Regions from separate parts of the Blautia fusiformis genome, predicted to be linked through region 1. Evidence: predicted binding sites of a transcription regulator. Region 1 holds the regulator's gene; the other holds the start of a gene.

Region 1 (7,756 bases):
ATGCCACGGGCCTGAACATTAATGTAATTGCGGCACCTACAGATACAGATACCCGTCAGCAGAAGATCACCACAATGCTTTCCACAGGAGATACTTCCGTGGATGTCATTGAGATCAACGATGAGATGAGCGCGGCATTTAAAAATTCCGGATGGCTGGAAGGACTGAATGATACAGTAATGACAGATGATATCATTGATCAGTTTGCTCAGGGATATGTAGAGGATATGATCACAGATAAGGACGGAAACATTATCGGTGTTCCAGGCTATGCAGGATATCTTGCATTCTGGGTAAATCAGGAGATCATGGATGAGGTCGGAATCAAGTCCATTGATACAAAAGAGGACTTCATGAAGTATATGAAGGCTGTTTCCAAGGATGGAAGATTCGGTTACGGCGGTTCCTGGGAGAAAACTTATGCATTTAACGAGCTTGCACAGTTTGTAAACATGTTCGGCGGCGATTATTTTGACTGGACCAAAGAGGAAAACAAGGAAGCGGTTCAGTTCCTCCATGATCTGGTTGCTGATAAAGAAACCTCCATTGAGCAGATTGCTGATAAATATGATCAGATGAATCCGAAGATCAATGACGGAAAATACGGATGCTGGTTTATGTGGGGCCTTGGAACAGATTATGCAAAGGCAGATATGCTTGGCGCAGATAAGATCCACATGGAAATGGTACCGGATTTCAGCGGTAAGGGAGAGCGTGCGATCTTTACAGATTCTTGGAACTATGTTCTTAACAAAGCATCCAAGAATAAAGATGCAGCTGTGAAATTCCTTCAGTATATGGCTGATGAAGGCGGAATGGAAGCTTCCTATAAAGCATTTGACAGATATCCTGCAAGAAAGGATGTTGCAGAGAAGGTAGTTCCGGATTCTGACCCGGCAAAAGAAATGTACAGCAGATATGCAAATGAATGCAATGTACAGGGACGTCCACTGGTGGCACAGACAATGGAATTTATCAGCGATATGGGAACGATCTTCCAGTCCTGTATGAAAGACGAGATTACAGTTGATGAGTTCTGCAAGAAGGCTCAGGATGTGGTAGATATGTATAAGTAAAAGATATAAAAAAACAGCAATGTAAAGCAGAGGTAAAAGTCTGCTTTACATTGCTTGATGAACAGGGAGGAAAGTTCCATGACAATAAGTAAAAAAACTATGAAGTGGATACCATGGCTTTTGATCCTGCCGGTTGTACTGATCAGAGGCTTTACAACAGTATATCCCATTCTGATGACTGTGAAAAACAGCTTCTTTAATATCAGTATCCTTGCAGGTATCAATGAATTTATAGGCTTCAAGAATTACCTGAAGGTATTTTCTGATCCTAAAGTGCTTACATCGATCAGCTTTACGGCAATATTTGTGGTTGTTTCCATGATCCTGCATGTGATCCTCGGAGTTATTCTGGCACTGATCCTGAATATGAAATTCAAAGGCCGCCGTTTTCTGAGGACTATTGTGCTGATCCCATGGGCTATGCCAGCAGTAGTAGCCGGTATGGCTGCAAAATGGGCATTTAACAATGATTATGGTCTGATCAATGATTTTATCCGCTGGTTTGTACCGGGATACCAGAACAGCTGGCTGATCAATACAGGTACTGCAAGAGCAGCGGTAATTGCAATGGACCTGTGGAAGGATCTTCCGTTCTTTGCAATTCTTGTACTTTCCGGACTTCAGTTTATTTCCGGCGATATCTATGAGGCAGCAAAGGTAGACGGTGCAAACGGGATTCAGAGCTTTTTCCGGATCACACTTCCGCTGATCGCAAAAAATGTCCTGACTTTATGTATTCCGTTCACACTCTGGAGACTGACAACCTTCGATCTGGTTTATTCCATGACATCCGGAGGTCCTGGCGAGGATACTGCGCTGATCGCATACAGAATCACAACAGAAGCATTTACAAATCTAAACGTAGGATATGCTTCGGCGCTGGCTATGCTGCTGTTTGTTGTAATGGCGATCTTCAGCTGGCTGAATATACGTGTTATGAATAAGTTTGACAGTTAGGGGGGAATTATCGTGAAGAATACAGGAAAATATAATGTTTATCATGGAGTGATAGCTGTTGGAAGATGGGTTCTGTTTGCCATTGTGGCTTTTCTGATCCTGTTCCCGGTCTACTGGATCTTTATTTCTTCGATCACACCGGCAGGAGAACTGTTTAAAACACCGATTGATTATCTTCCGGATCATCCCACACTGGAAAGCTACACATTTCTGCTACAGAATGTCGGACTGCTTTCAAAGATTGGAAACACCGTACTGATCGTCGGTCTTACTCTTGTGATCAGCACCGTGCTGTGTGCAATGGCAGCTTATGGCTTTTCAAGATTTAACTCAAAGGGAGTTTCTGTTGCATTTGCATTTGTTCTGGCTACCATGCTGATCCCTGAGGTTGTTACAGCCCGCCCGCTGTATGAGTTTATGCAGAAGGTAAAGCTGTATGATACATATCCGGGACTTATCCTTCTTTATATCAGTACCGTTATACCGTTTACGGTTCTGATCCTCAGAAACTTTGTCGGTGAGATCCCGATCTCACTGGAGGAGGCAGCTGCTATTGACGGCGCATCTTTTTCACAGAGACTGTTTACGATCGTTCTGCCGCTGATGAAGCCGGCGATCGCTACGGTTTGCATCATCAACTTTATTACCTGTCTGAATAACTTTTTCACACCGTTGTTTTATTCAAATGGTATTCAGGTACTTTCTGTTTCCATCGTACAGCTTCCGTTACGTGACAACATGTATGGAGTTCCGTGGGATCTTGTCAGCGCCATGGGATGGATCATCCTTCTTCCGATCATTATCTTTGTAGCTGTTTTTGAGAAACAGATCATGGATGGTATCATGGCAGGTGGAGTAAAAGCGTAAATATTTTTAATTTCCAAAAGAGAGGAGAAAACAGATATGTATCAGGCATTTACAGGCGGACTGGGAGGAATCGCACTTGCAAAGCATGGAAAAAGCCGTGCGATTAATGCAGAAAATCCTCATGGAGAAAAAGGCAGAGGCGGTATGGCTGCAAGTCATCTCGGACCGTCCAGAAAAGGAAGCCCGTGTCTTAAGGATATTGAGCCGGGAGCTGTGGTAACTCTGGCAGAAATGGAAGGACCGGGACAGATCAATCATATTTGGATCACCGTCGACAACAAGACTACAGAGGCAGATTGCTTTGTACTGAGGGATCTTGTGATCCGTATGTACTGGGATGACGAGGAAACTCCTTCCGTGGAAAGTCCTCTGGGTGATTTCTTCTGCTGCGGATTCGGAAGAGAATGTTTTGTAAATTCTGTTCCGGTGGCTGTTGTTCCAAACAGGGGCTTTAACTGCTATTTCCCGATGCCGTTTAAGAAGAAAGCAAAGATCACACTGGAAAACCAGCATGCAAATAAAATACCGGCTTTCTTTTATCAGGTAGATTACTGTCTCTATGATGAGCTTCCGGACGATATTGCTTATTTCCATGCGCAGTGGAGACGGGAACGGTTGACAGAAAAAACAAAAGATTATACAATTTTGGATGGAGTAAAAGGAAAAGGCCATTATATAGGAACCTACATGGCACTTACCACACTGGAACGTTACTGGTGGGGCGAGGGAGAAATGAAATTTTATATTGACGGAGATGAGGAGTATCCGACCATCTGCGGAACAGGAACGGAAGATTACTTTGGAGGTTCCTGGAGCTTTGCCAAACAGGTGGATGGAAAAACCGTGGAACAGAATTATAACACACCATATCTTGGATATCCGTATTATTCTGCCCATGACGAACTGATCCACAATTTTTATCATAATGATGACTGCCCGCCAATGCGAGGCTTTTACAGATGGCATTTACAGGATCCGATCTGCTTTGAAGAGGATCTTCGCGTTACCATTCAGCAGATAGGCGTCGGATACCGTGGTCTGTTTGAACGACAGGATGATGTGGCAAGTGTAGCGTACTGGTATCAGACACTTCCTCATGCACCGTTCCAGCCGTTGATGTCAAAAGAGGATAGATGGCCCAGATAAAAAGGGTGGTAGAGATTGAAAAAACAGGTATTTTGCGGGGTATTTGCCCTGGCTCTGGCAGTGACAGGATGTGGAGCCCAGAAGAAGGAGACTGCATCTGATATTGTGCCGGAGAACAGACAGGAACTGACGATCCTTCATGTGGATGCAGACACAGAGGGCTTTGATTCTTTTATCAGTCAGGCGGAAAAGGATCTTGGAATAGAGATCCATATCGAAAAATGTCCGTCTAATGCGGACAATCGCCAGGCCAAAATAGCAACTCTTCTGACATCAGGAGATGATTCTGTTGATCTGATCACAGTAAATGATGAGATGATATCCGAATTTAAGCATAAGGGATTTCTTCTTCCGCTGGAAGATACCGTTATGACGGAGGAGACAGCGGCGAATTTTCCGCAGGAATACCTGAAAGAAATATGCATGTCAGACGGACATATTTTTTCGGTACCGTTCAGGATGGATATCATGGCGTTCTGGGTGAACCAGGAATTGCTGGATCAGGCAGGTCTGGACAGAATCTCCGATCTCAGTGATCTTGAGATTCTTCAGAAAAAGCTTCAGAATATGGGAAAATATGCATACGGAGATGCATGGGAGATTTCTTACATATATAACAGTATCAGCGAGTATGTCAATTTTTTCGGAGGAGATTATACAGACTGGACTGATCCGAAAACCAGAGAAGCGGCAGAATATATGAAGCGAATGCTGGATACAGGGATGATATCAGAGGAGAATCTGATCGACCAGCATGAACAGCTGAATGAAAAATTTATAAACGGCCAGTATGGATGTATGTTCATGTATACCGGTGCGTTGAGTACCTTTCAGAATGCAGGCGTGTATGGAAAAGATAAGATCCATATGGCACCATTTCCGGAATTTGATGAGAAGGTGACCAATATCGCAACCTGGCAGTATGTACTGAATAAAAATTCTGATCATAAAGAAGCAGCTCTGAAGTTCCTTCAGTATGTATCAGGATATGAGGCCAGTAAAAATTACGGACAGCTGACAAAAATGTGTCCGGCAAGACTGGATGTGATCGAGGATAAGAATTTTGATCTGGATGGCATTGAAATGATCCGGCAATATCTGAAAGATTATAAGCTGAAGGCAAGACCACTGTGCACCGATTCCATAGAAGCTGTTTCGGCTATGGGTACGGAATTTCAGAAATACGTGCTGGGACAGAAAACAGAAGCGGAATTTTTTGCCGGGGCACAGAACTGCATAGACAAGTATTACAAAAAAGCATCGTACTGATGCTTTTTTTGTTTTGAAAAAATAAGAACTTTTTTTCAAAACATATTGACAAATATTTTACATGGTGATATCTTAAAGACTGTAGATGTTAGCACTCCACTAAAATGAGTGCTAACAGATATAAAAAAGAATCAACATCCGTCAGGAAAGAATAAAAGGAAAGGAGATGGCTTCATGGAAGAGGTGTTGAATGAGCGCAAGCAAAAAATCTTAAAAGCAATCATCAAGACCTATATGGAGACCGGAGAACCGGTTGGCTCCAGGACCATTTCCAAGTATGCGGATCTCAATGTAAGTTCCGCAACGATCCGAAATGAAATGTCAGACCTGACAGATATGGGCTATATCGTCCAGCCTCATACCTCAGCAGGAAGGATTCCTTCAGATAAGGGCTACAGACTTTACGTCAATGAGCTGATGAAGGAGAAGGAAGCAGAGGTTGCAGAGCTGCGAGATCTGATCATTGAGAAGACAGATAAGATGGATAAGGTGCTTAAGAAGGTTGCGAAGGTTCTTGCTTCCAATACCAATTATGCTACCATGGTTTCCGTTCCGCAGTACAGCGGCAACAAGATCAAGTTCATCCAGCTGTCGAGAATGAGCGAGCTTCAGCTTGTGGCAGTGGTTGTCAGTGACAACAACACAGTCCGGAACCAGATCATCAATCTGGACGAGGAAATGGACGACCAGACGATCCTGAAACTGAATCTTCTTCTTAACACCAATCTCAATGGGATCCCGATCCAGGATATCAACCTTGGGATGATCGCCAGACTGAAGGAACAGGCAGGCAGCCACAGTGGTGTGGTGGCAACAGTTCTGGATGCAGTGGCAGCCACCATTCATGTGGAAGAGGAAGATATGGAGATCTATACTTCAGGTGCAACCAACATCTTCAAGTATCCGGAGCTTGCCGATAAAGAAAAGGCAACGGAGCTGATCTCCGCATTTGAGGAAAAGCATGAACTTGCCGATCTTGTAAAAGAACAGATGTCAGATGGAGAGAATACAGGAATCCAGGTTTATATCGGTGATGAGATGCCGATCCAGACCATGAAGGACTGCAGCATTGTAACTGCCAGATATGAACTGGGAGACGGAATGTACGGAACCATCGGGATCATCGGTCCCAAACGAATGGATTATGAGAATGTAGTGGACAGTCTGAAAGAGCTTAAGAATCATCTGGATGACGTTTTGAAAAAGAAGAAAACTTAGAAAGGCGGTAGAAAAAAAGTGTCGGAGGAAACAAAGAAAACATCCGAAGAGCAGGAAACGGAGAAGGAAATCCCCGTAACTGATGGAGATCAGGAAGAAAAAAGCCTGACACCGGAGGGAGAAGATCTGCCGGAGGAAGAAAACAATACTCCAGGCGAAGAAGCTGCCTCAGAGGATAAAAAAGAAGAAAAATCAAAAACTTCCTTCTTCGGAAAGAAGAAAAAAGATAAATCTGAGCAGAAGGTGGAGGAACTTACCGATCGCCTGAAGCGTACCATGGCTGAATTTGATAATTTCCGTAAAAGAACGGAAAAAGAAAAATCCAGCATGTACATCATCGGAGCAAAAGAGATCGTTGAAAAGATCCTGCCGGTTGTGGATAACTTCGAAAGAGGTCTTGCACAGGCACAGGAAGGCGATGCTTTTGCAGATGGAATGAAAATGATCTACAAGCAGCTTACCACAACACTGGATGAGCTTGGTGTGAAGCCGATCGAAGCAGTGGGAAAGGAATTCAACCCGGATTTCCACAATGCAGTGATGCATGTGGAGGATGAAGAGGTTGGAGAGAACATCGTGGTGGAAGAATTCCAGAAGGGTTACACGTACAAGGATTTCGTAGTACGCCACAGTATGGTAAAGGTTGCGAACTAACTGACAACAAACTTTATTTTAACAGATACAGACTAAAACAGGAGGAAAAAATCATGGGAAAGATTATTGGTATTGACTTAGGTACAACAAACAGCTGTGTAGCCGTAATGGAAGGTGGACAGCCAACAGTTATCGCAAATACAGAAGGCGCAAGAACAACACCATCCGTTGTAGCATTCACAAAAACAGGAGAGCGTCTGGTAGGTGAGCCTGCAAAACGTCAGGCAGTTACAAACGCAGACAGAACAATCTCCTCAATCAAAAGAGAAATGGGTACCGATTACCGTGTAACCATCGATGAGAAGAAATACTCTCCACAGGAGATCTCCGCAATGATCCTTCAGAAACTGAAAAAGGATGCAGAGGCTTATCTTGGTGAGAAAGTAACAGAGGCAGTTATCACAGTTCCGGCTTACTTCAACGATGCTCAGCGTCAGGCTACCAAAGATGCAGGTAAGATCGCAGGTCTTGATGTAAAACGTATCATCAACGAGCCTACAGCAGCAGCTCTTGCATATGGTCTTGACAATGAGAAAGAGCAGAAGATCATGGTATACGACCTTGGCGGC
Region 2 (7,756 bases), on a different contig from region 1:
GCTGGCACGTGCAGCAGGTATCCATCTGATCATTGCTACCCAGAGGCCATCTGTCAATGTCATCACAGGTCTGATCAAGGCCAATATGCCGTCCAGGATCGCATTTTCCGTATCTTCCGGTGTGGATTCCAGGACGATCCTGGATATGAACGGTGCCGAGAAGCTTCTTGGCAAGGGCGATATGCTGTTTTATCCTCAGGGGTATCAGAAGCCGGCCAGACTGCAGGGTGCTTTTGTTTCGGATGAGGAGGTCAGTGCAGTTGTAGAATATGTTTCTGACAAAAATCAGGGTGCTGTTTATGATACTTCCATCGAGAAGCAGGTCAATACAGCCGGTGTCCCGGGAGGAGCCGGCGGCGGTGACAGAGATGTCTATTTTACAGAAGCCGGTAAATTTATCATTGAGAAGGAAAAGGCCTCCATCGGTATGCTCCAGCGTATGTTCAAGATCGGATTTAACCGTGCGGCAAGGATCATGGATCAGCTTTGTGACGCAGGAGTGGTAGGTCCGGAGGAAGGAACCAAGCCAAGGAAGGTTTTGATGTCAGCAGAAGAATTTGAGAATTATCTGGAGGAGAACGGCGGATGAAAATAAGTATCCTGACAGTAGGGAAGATCAAGGAAAAATACCTTCGGGATGCCATTGCGGAGTATTCCAAGCGCCTCGGGCGTTACTGCAAGTTGGAGATCATAGAAGTGTCGGACGAAAAAACACCGGATAATGCCAGCGAAACAGTAGAAGATGCCATTCGGAACAAGGAAGGGGAGCGTCTTCTCAAATATATCCGGGATGATACGTTTGTGATTACTCTGGAGATCGGAGGCGAACAGCTGACCTCTGAGAACTTCGCACGGAAGATCAACGAGCTGGGAATACGTGGGACCAGCCATATCCAGTTTGTGATCGGCGGCTCTATCGGCCTTGGAAAAGAAGTACTGAAGAGATCAGACTATGCTTTAAGCTTTTCGAAGATGACATTTCCTCATCAGCTGATGCGTGTGATCCTTCTGGAACAGATCTACCGCAGTTATCGTATCATCAGCGGAGAGCCCTATCATAAATAATATCACATTACATATCCGCAAATATCTTGACAATTTCCGGATATGTAGTATGATAAGAAAAGAGTAGCACTCGGAGCTTAAGAGTGCTAATAATTACAGAAAGAAGGAAATGAACATGGCATTAAAACCAGTTGCAGACAGAGTTATCGTAAAATATTTTGAGACAGAAGACAAGACCGCATCCGGCATCGTGCTTCCGGACAGCTCCAGGGAGAAAACCCAGCAGGCAGAGGTTATCGCAGTAGGTGGCGGTAAGGTCGTAGACGGTAAAGAAGTACCGGTACAGGTAAAGCCAGGTGACCGTGTGATCTACGGAAAATACACAGGAACTGAGATCAAATATGAGGGTGAGAAATATCTGGTGATCAACGCAGATGATATCATTGCCATCGTAAAAGACTGATGAAGAATTTTTATCGTAATTTTCTGAAATTATGCTCCATGTTGGTGTTGCAGAATGTAGTGACCTTAAGTGTCAATCTTGCTGACAACATTATGCTTGGAGCCTTCAGCGAAACTGCATTATCCGGTGTGACCACCGTAAACCAGGTACAGTTCGTCTTTCAGCAGCTGCTTATGGCGCTGGGAGACGGACTTGTCATATTCGGAAGTCAGTACTGGGGAAAGAAAGAGACAGAGCCGGTAAGAAAGATCAGTGCCTGGGCCATGCGCACAGGCCTTTTTATTGCCCTTGTGCTGTTTATCCTAGCCAGCCTTTTTCCAACACAGCTGCTGGGGCTTTTTACAACAGACCAGACGATCATCGAAGCCGGCTGTTCCTATCTGGCGATCATCCGGTTTACTTACTTTTTCTTTGCGGTGACGCAGATCCTGCTTGCTACACTGCGTTGTGTGGAAATTGCAGGGGTTGCCTTCGGGCTTTCGGTAATGACTCTTGTGATCAACTGCAGCATAAACTGGATCCTGATCTACGGACATTTTGGTGCACCAAGGATGGGAGCCGCAGGAGCTGCTGTGGGAACACTGACTGCCCGTATTGCGGAGATCTGTGTTCTGATCATCTATATCCGTAAAAAACAGAGTTGGATCGGCATTTGTATCCGGGATTATCTGCATTCAGACCTAAGGTTCGGAAGGAAATATTATAAGGTAGTATGTCCATTGCTGGTTCTCCAGGGACTCTGGGGCGTGAATACGGCTCTTCAGACAGCAATCCTGGGACATATGACAGCAGCAGCCATTGCTGCCAACAGTGCAGCCTCCAATCTGTTTTTGATGGTGAAATCCGCTGCTGTGGGAGCCGCTTCCGCTGCATCAGTTACCATGGGAAAAACCATCGGTTCCGGGAACCTGGAACTCGCGAAGGTTTATTCCAAAAAGCTCCAGAAATTATTTGTAGTCATGGGACTCACCTGTGGTATCCTTCTTTTCTTTATCCGGATCCCGGTGCTGAGCCTGTATCAGCTTTCGCCGGAAACGAGAGAGATGGCCAATACCTTTCTTATCATTTTAAGTGTGGTAATGGTAGGGATGTCCTATCAGATGCCGACAAACGGTGGTATTATCCGGGGAAGCGGAAGCATCGCCTATTCCATGAAGGTGGATCTGATCAGTACCTGGGGGATCGTGATTCCCCTGTCCATGTTTATGGCATTTGTGGTCAATGCATCCCCGGCAATAGTGGTATGCTGCCTGAATGCAGATCAGATCTTTAAATGCGTGCCTGCATTTTTGAAGTGCAATTACGGACATTGGATCAAAAATATGACGAATTAAGGAAATATATATAGATCAGAGGCAAGATACAGAAAATTTATCTTGACGCCTGTGTGATCTGTATGTAGAATAAATACAAGCTTTAGCGAAATGCAGTAAAAAAATCTCTGAAGAGCCAGGGACAGCTTGACAAAGGTAATATGGTATAGTATTATCTTGCATATATCATATTAAACTGGTAGGAAAAGAGGAATACTCACTGAAACACAGGAGGAACAGGAAATGAGAAAAAAAGTACTGGCAGCGCTTCTGGCAGCTGCAGTGGCAGGAACAACTGTTATGTCAGGAATGACTGTTTTTGCAGCAGAAACAGAAGGAACCAAGGCGGAAGGTGGAAATATTACCATTGCAGAAACAGCAGATCCGCAGAACATCAATCCGCTTTATGTTGTGGATCAGACAAGCTTCGATATGATGCAGGCACTGTACAGCCCGTTTTTTGAGATCGTGAACGGAGAGATGTATTACGGAAACGGACTTTGCGAAAGTGTAACAGCCAATGATGATGCCAGCGAATTCACACTGAAGCTGAAAGACGGACTGAAATGGCATGACGGTCAGCCGATCACAGCCGATGATGTGGTATTTACCATGCAGGTGCTGGTAGATGAGAAGCAGAATGTTCCGTACTCTTCTTACGGATACGTTAATGATAAGGCGGTAGAGGCAGAGAAGGTTGATGACCTTACAGTCAAGCTTTCCCTTGGATCATCTTCCGCAGGCTTTCTTGGCGGACTGAGCCAGGTTTACTGTATTCCGAAGCATATTTATGACGGCGTGGAGAATATCGGAGAAAGTGATCTCAACAATGAACCGGTGGGAAATGGTCCTTTTAAGTTCGAGGAATACAAATCCGGAGAGTATTATAAAGTAACAAAATTCGACGACTATTTTGATGATGTAAATCTGGATTCCATCACCTTCAAGATCGTAAAGGATTCCAGTTCCGCCAATGCGGCACTTGCAAGCGGAGATCTGGATGCACGTCTGATCAGTGCAGATGATTACGATACCGTCAGTGCTTACGATAACGTAAACATCAATACCTATAATTCCGGACGTGTCAACGCCATGTTCATGAATGAGCTGAACAAAGATCTTCAGGATGTAAAGGTACGTCAGGCAATCGCATACGCACTGAATAAAGAGGAGTTCTGCCAGTTTGCTTTCATTTCCGAGGACTATGCAGAGCCTGCGGATTCTATTTTTACACCGGATACACTCTACTATACAAAACCGGACAACACCTACGACAATGATCCGGCTAAAGCACAGGAGCTCCTTTCCGAAGCAGGAAAGACAAATCTTTCTCTGAACCTGATGTATATCTCCACAGATAAGACAATGGAGAGTGAGGCTCTGTATGTACAGTCTGCCCTTGCAAATGTAGGAATCACCATCAATCTTCTTCCTACAGATGAGTCTACCTTCAAGAATAAGACAAAGGATCCGGAGTGCACAGATTATGATCTGGTACTGAGCTTCTATACTCTGGGAGAAGAGCCGAGCCTTTACGCAGACATGAGTTCTTCCGACAGCCGTTCCAACTATTCCAGGATCAAGGATACAGATCTGGATGCATTGTGGGAAGATGGCAACAGCACTGCAGATGAGACAAAACGTGGTGAGATTTATAAAGAGATCCAGAATACGATCAATGATAACATGTATATCTATCCGATCGCTTATTCCAATGGTTTCTATGCGGTAAGTAAAGATTTCGGGGGCTTTGATGAATGTCTGTTAAAAACTATTTATTATGATTATTCCAAGATCTACACATTGGAGAAATAAATAATTTTATAGCGGATGAATACCGGAAACAGAAAGAGGCTGACGCGTTTTTTGCGCCAGCCGATTTCCTGTTTTCGGGGAAAATAAAGGAGGTACATTTTGAAGAAGATCGTAAACCGACTGATACAGTGTATTCTGACACTGTTTATTGTCTCTGTTCTCTGCTTTGCACTGACAAAAGCAGCGCCCGGAGATCCTGTTCTGACTTATGTGGAACCAAATATGAGTGAAGAATATATCCAGAACCTGAGAGAAAGCCTGGGACTTACAAAGCCTCTCTATGAGCAGTACTTTCTGTGGCTGGGAAGGATCCTTCACGGGAATTTCGGAAATTCTCTGATGAATAACCGTCCGGTCCTGACACAGATGCTGGAGAGGCTTCCCGCAACCGTGATCCTCATGGGAACCAGCATGCTGCTTGGTTTTCTCATTGCCATTGTACTGGGCCTGTATTCCGGAAAGAATAAGAATGGTGTTCTGGATAAGATTACCAGTATGTTTTGTTATGTAGGTATCTCCATTCCTACTTTCTGGTTCGGTATCATGCTGATCTATCTCCTCAGTGTGCATTTACATATCCTGCCAAGTATCGGTATGCATTCAGACGGAAACCGTTCCTTTGGAGATCTGATCCTGCATATGGTCATGCCCTGTGCAGTTCTGACCTTTGCAAATGCGTCACAGTACATCCGGTATTTAAGAAGCAGTACCATTACGGAAATGTCCTCCGATTATGTTATGGTGCAGAGGGCTTACGGAATGAAAGAGTCTGGAATCCTTTTCCGGCATGTACTGAAAAATGCCATGCTTCCTATGATCACAGTTCTCGGAATGAGCCTGCAGTCCCTGGTATCCGGTGCCATTATCACCGAGCAGGTTTTTGCATGGCCGGGAATCGGTCAGCTGGCAGTTACTGCCGTCATGCAGTATGATTATCCCCTGATCATGGGAATTACCATGTTCACCGCGCTTCTTGTGGTGCTCGGAAATCTTCTGGCAGATATTCTGTATGCTGTCTTTGATCCGAGGATCCGGAAAGCAGGATGTTAGGAGGTGAAGGAACATGAGAGAAAATATCTGGAAAAATATCAAACTTGGTTTTAAGACAAATAAACTTGCAGTGGTAGGTGCAGCAGCTATCATCCTGCTGGCACTGATCTCCATTTTTGCCTTTCTGTACCCGGTAGATCCTAATGCCATCAGCGCCACAGAGAGACTGAATGCTCCTTCCATGGCGCATCTTTTCGGTACGGATGATATGGGACGGGATTATCTGGCTCGCTGTATTTACGGAGGAAGAGCATCCCTTCTGGTGGGCTTCCTTTCCATGGTGCTTTCTACAGCCCTTGGCGTGGTCATCGGTTCCATCAGCGGTTTTGTGGGAGGAACGGTGGATGCGGTGCTGATGCGTCTGGTGGATGCATTGATGAGCCTTCCGACATTCCTGATCATGATCGTTATGAATGCCTTCCTGAAACCGGGACTTCAGAACATTGTCCTGATCATCGGCTTTCTGACCTGGATGAACATTGCCAGGATCGTCCGTGGCGAGACTATTTCCCTGAACGAGAGAGAGTATGTCATCTATGCAAAGATCTCCGGACAGAAGAAATTCTCCACCATTGTACACCATATCCTGCCTAACATCATGCCTACCATTATCGTGGCTGCAACCATGAACATTGCCAATGCCATCCTGATGGAATCTGCACTGAGCTTTTTCGGCCTGGGTATCCAACCGCCTACGGCTTCCTGGGGAAGTATGCTGAGCAATGCACAGCGCTATATCCAGCAGGCACCGTATCTGGCTATTTTCCCCGGAATCCTGATCCTGATCACTGTCGTCAGCTTCAATTATCTGGGAGAAGTATTAAGAAAAGTATTCGAGCCCAAGTAAGGAGGACATTTACATATGGAAAAATTACTGGAAGTAAAAGATCTGAAGGTGTCTTTCTTTACAGACCTTGGAGAGACACAGGCAGTAAAAGGTGCTGGCTTTGCCATCGGTGAGGGGGATTTTTTCGGGATCGTAGGAGAGTCCGGAAGCGGAAAAAGTGTGACCACCAAATCCATTCTCCGTCTCGGACCATCCAACTGTAAGATCATGGGCGGTGAGATCCTGTTCCGGGGAGAAGATATCCTGAAGAAAAATGAAGCAGAGCTCCGTGAGATCCGCGGTGGTGAGATCGCCATGATCTTTCAGGATTCGCTTTCCGCACTGAATCCGGTTTACACTGTTGGCAATAAGATGGTAGAGCTGATCCGACGCCATACCAATATGAACAAAAAAGAAGCAAAGGCCCGGGTGCTGGAGCTTCTCACAGCCGTAGGCATCACAGACCCGGAAAAGGCTATGAACAGCTATCCCCACGAGCTTTCCGGCGGTATGCGCCAGCGTGTGATGATCGCCATGGCCATGAGCAGTGATCCGAAGGTCCTGATCGCCGATGAGCCGACCACAGCTCTGGACGTTACGATCCAGGCGCAGATCCTTCATCTTCTTCTGGAGCTTCAAAAAAAGAACAATATGAGCATCATCCTGATCACCCACGATCTGGGCGTCGTGGCGCAGACCTGTAAGCGGGTAGCTGTTATGTGTGGTGGCTACGTGGTGGAAGAGGGAACCGTAGAGGAAATTTTTCTTCATCCGGGACATCCCTATACACAGGCACTGATCGCAAGCATGCCGCGGGTGGGAGGTACTTTTGAACAGTTTCTGGAGAGAGATCTTTCGGATGGAAACGGTGATCTGTGTCCCTTCCTCAATCGCTGTAAATATGCGGACAAAACGTGTGAAGCCTGTCTTCCGAAATATTATGAGGCTTCAGAGGGACACAGGATATTCTGTCACAGAAGGGAGGAGAAGAGATGAGCAAGCCCTTAATTGAAGTAAAAGATCTGAAAGTATATTTTAAACAGAAATCTCCGAAGCTTCTGTCCTTTAAGCCGGGCATACTGAAGGCTGTGGATCAGGTAAGCTTTTCTATTGAAAAGGGAAAAACCTTCGGTCTGGTAGGAGAATCCGGAAGCGGAAAATCTACCATCGGAAAGGCAATTCTACGTTATCATAAACCCACAGGCGGTGAGATTTTTTATGAAGGAACAGAGATCGGAGCCATGGGGGAAAAAGAACTGCTTCCATACCGCAAAAAAATGCAGT

What was found. Region 1 encodes HrcA, which represses chaperone genes, less so after heat shock. Its sites were predicted from a motif close to TGTTAGCACTCNNNNNNNNNGAGTGCTAACA; they were not measured.
Region 2: groES (co-chaperone GroES) is a predicted target of HrcA. The motif match lies at 1,127-1,157, and genes of this name have one in related genera.

The regions. Positions count from the first base shown of each region.
Region 1 covers NZ_JAJEPT010000001.1:301,466-309,221, forward strand. The annotation lists gene LKD46_RS01485 (ABC transporter substrate-binding protein) at 1-1,076, shown strand, start outside; gene LKD46_RS01490 (carbohydrate ABC transporter permease) at 1,155-2,033, shown strand; gene LKD46_RS01495 (carbohydrate ABC transporter permease) at 2,046-2,900, shown strand; gene LKD46_RS01500 (glycoside hydrolase family 172 protein) at 2,937-4,046, shown strand; gene LKD46_RS01505 (ABC transporter substrate-binding protein) at 4,062-5,315, shown strand; gene hrcA (heat-inducible transcriptional repressor HrcA) at 5,490-6,533, shown strand; gene grpE (nucleotide exchange factor GrpE) at 6,552-7,187, shown strand; gene dnaK (molecular chaperone DnaK) at 7,241-7,756, shown strand, end outside.
Region 2 covers NZ_JAJEPT010000007.1:93,101-100,856, forward strand. The annotation lists gene LKD46_RS07960 (FtsK/SpoIIIE family DNA translocase) at 1-589, shown strand, start outside; gene rlmH (23S rRNA (pseudouridine(1915)-N(3))-methyltransferase RlmH) at 586-1,065, shown strand; gene groES (co-chaperone GroES) at 1,181-1,468, shown strand; gene LKD46_RS07975 (MATE family efflux transporter) at 1,468-2,802, shown strand; gene LKD46_RS07980 (ABC transporter substrate-binding protein) at 3,025-4,596, shown strand; gene LKD46_RS07985 (ABC transporter permease) at 4,696-5,646, shown strand; gene LKD46_RS07990 (ABC transporter permease) at 5,660-6,493, shown strand; gene LKD46_RS07995 (ABC transporter ATP-binding protein) at 6,509-7,468, shown strand; gene LKD46_RS08000 (ABC transporter ATP-binding protein) at 7,465-7,756, shown strand, end outside.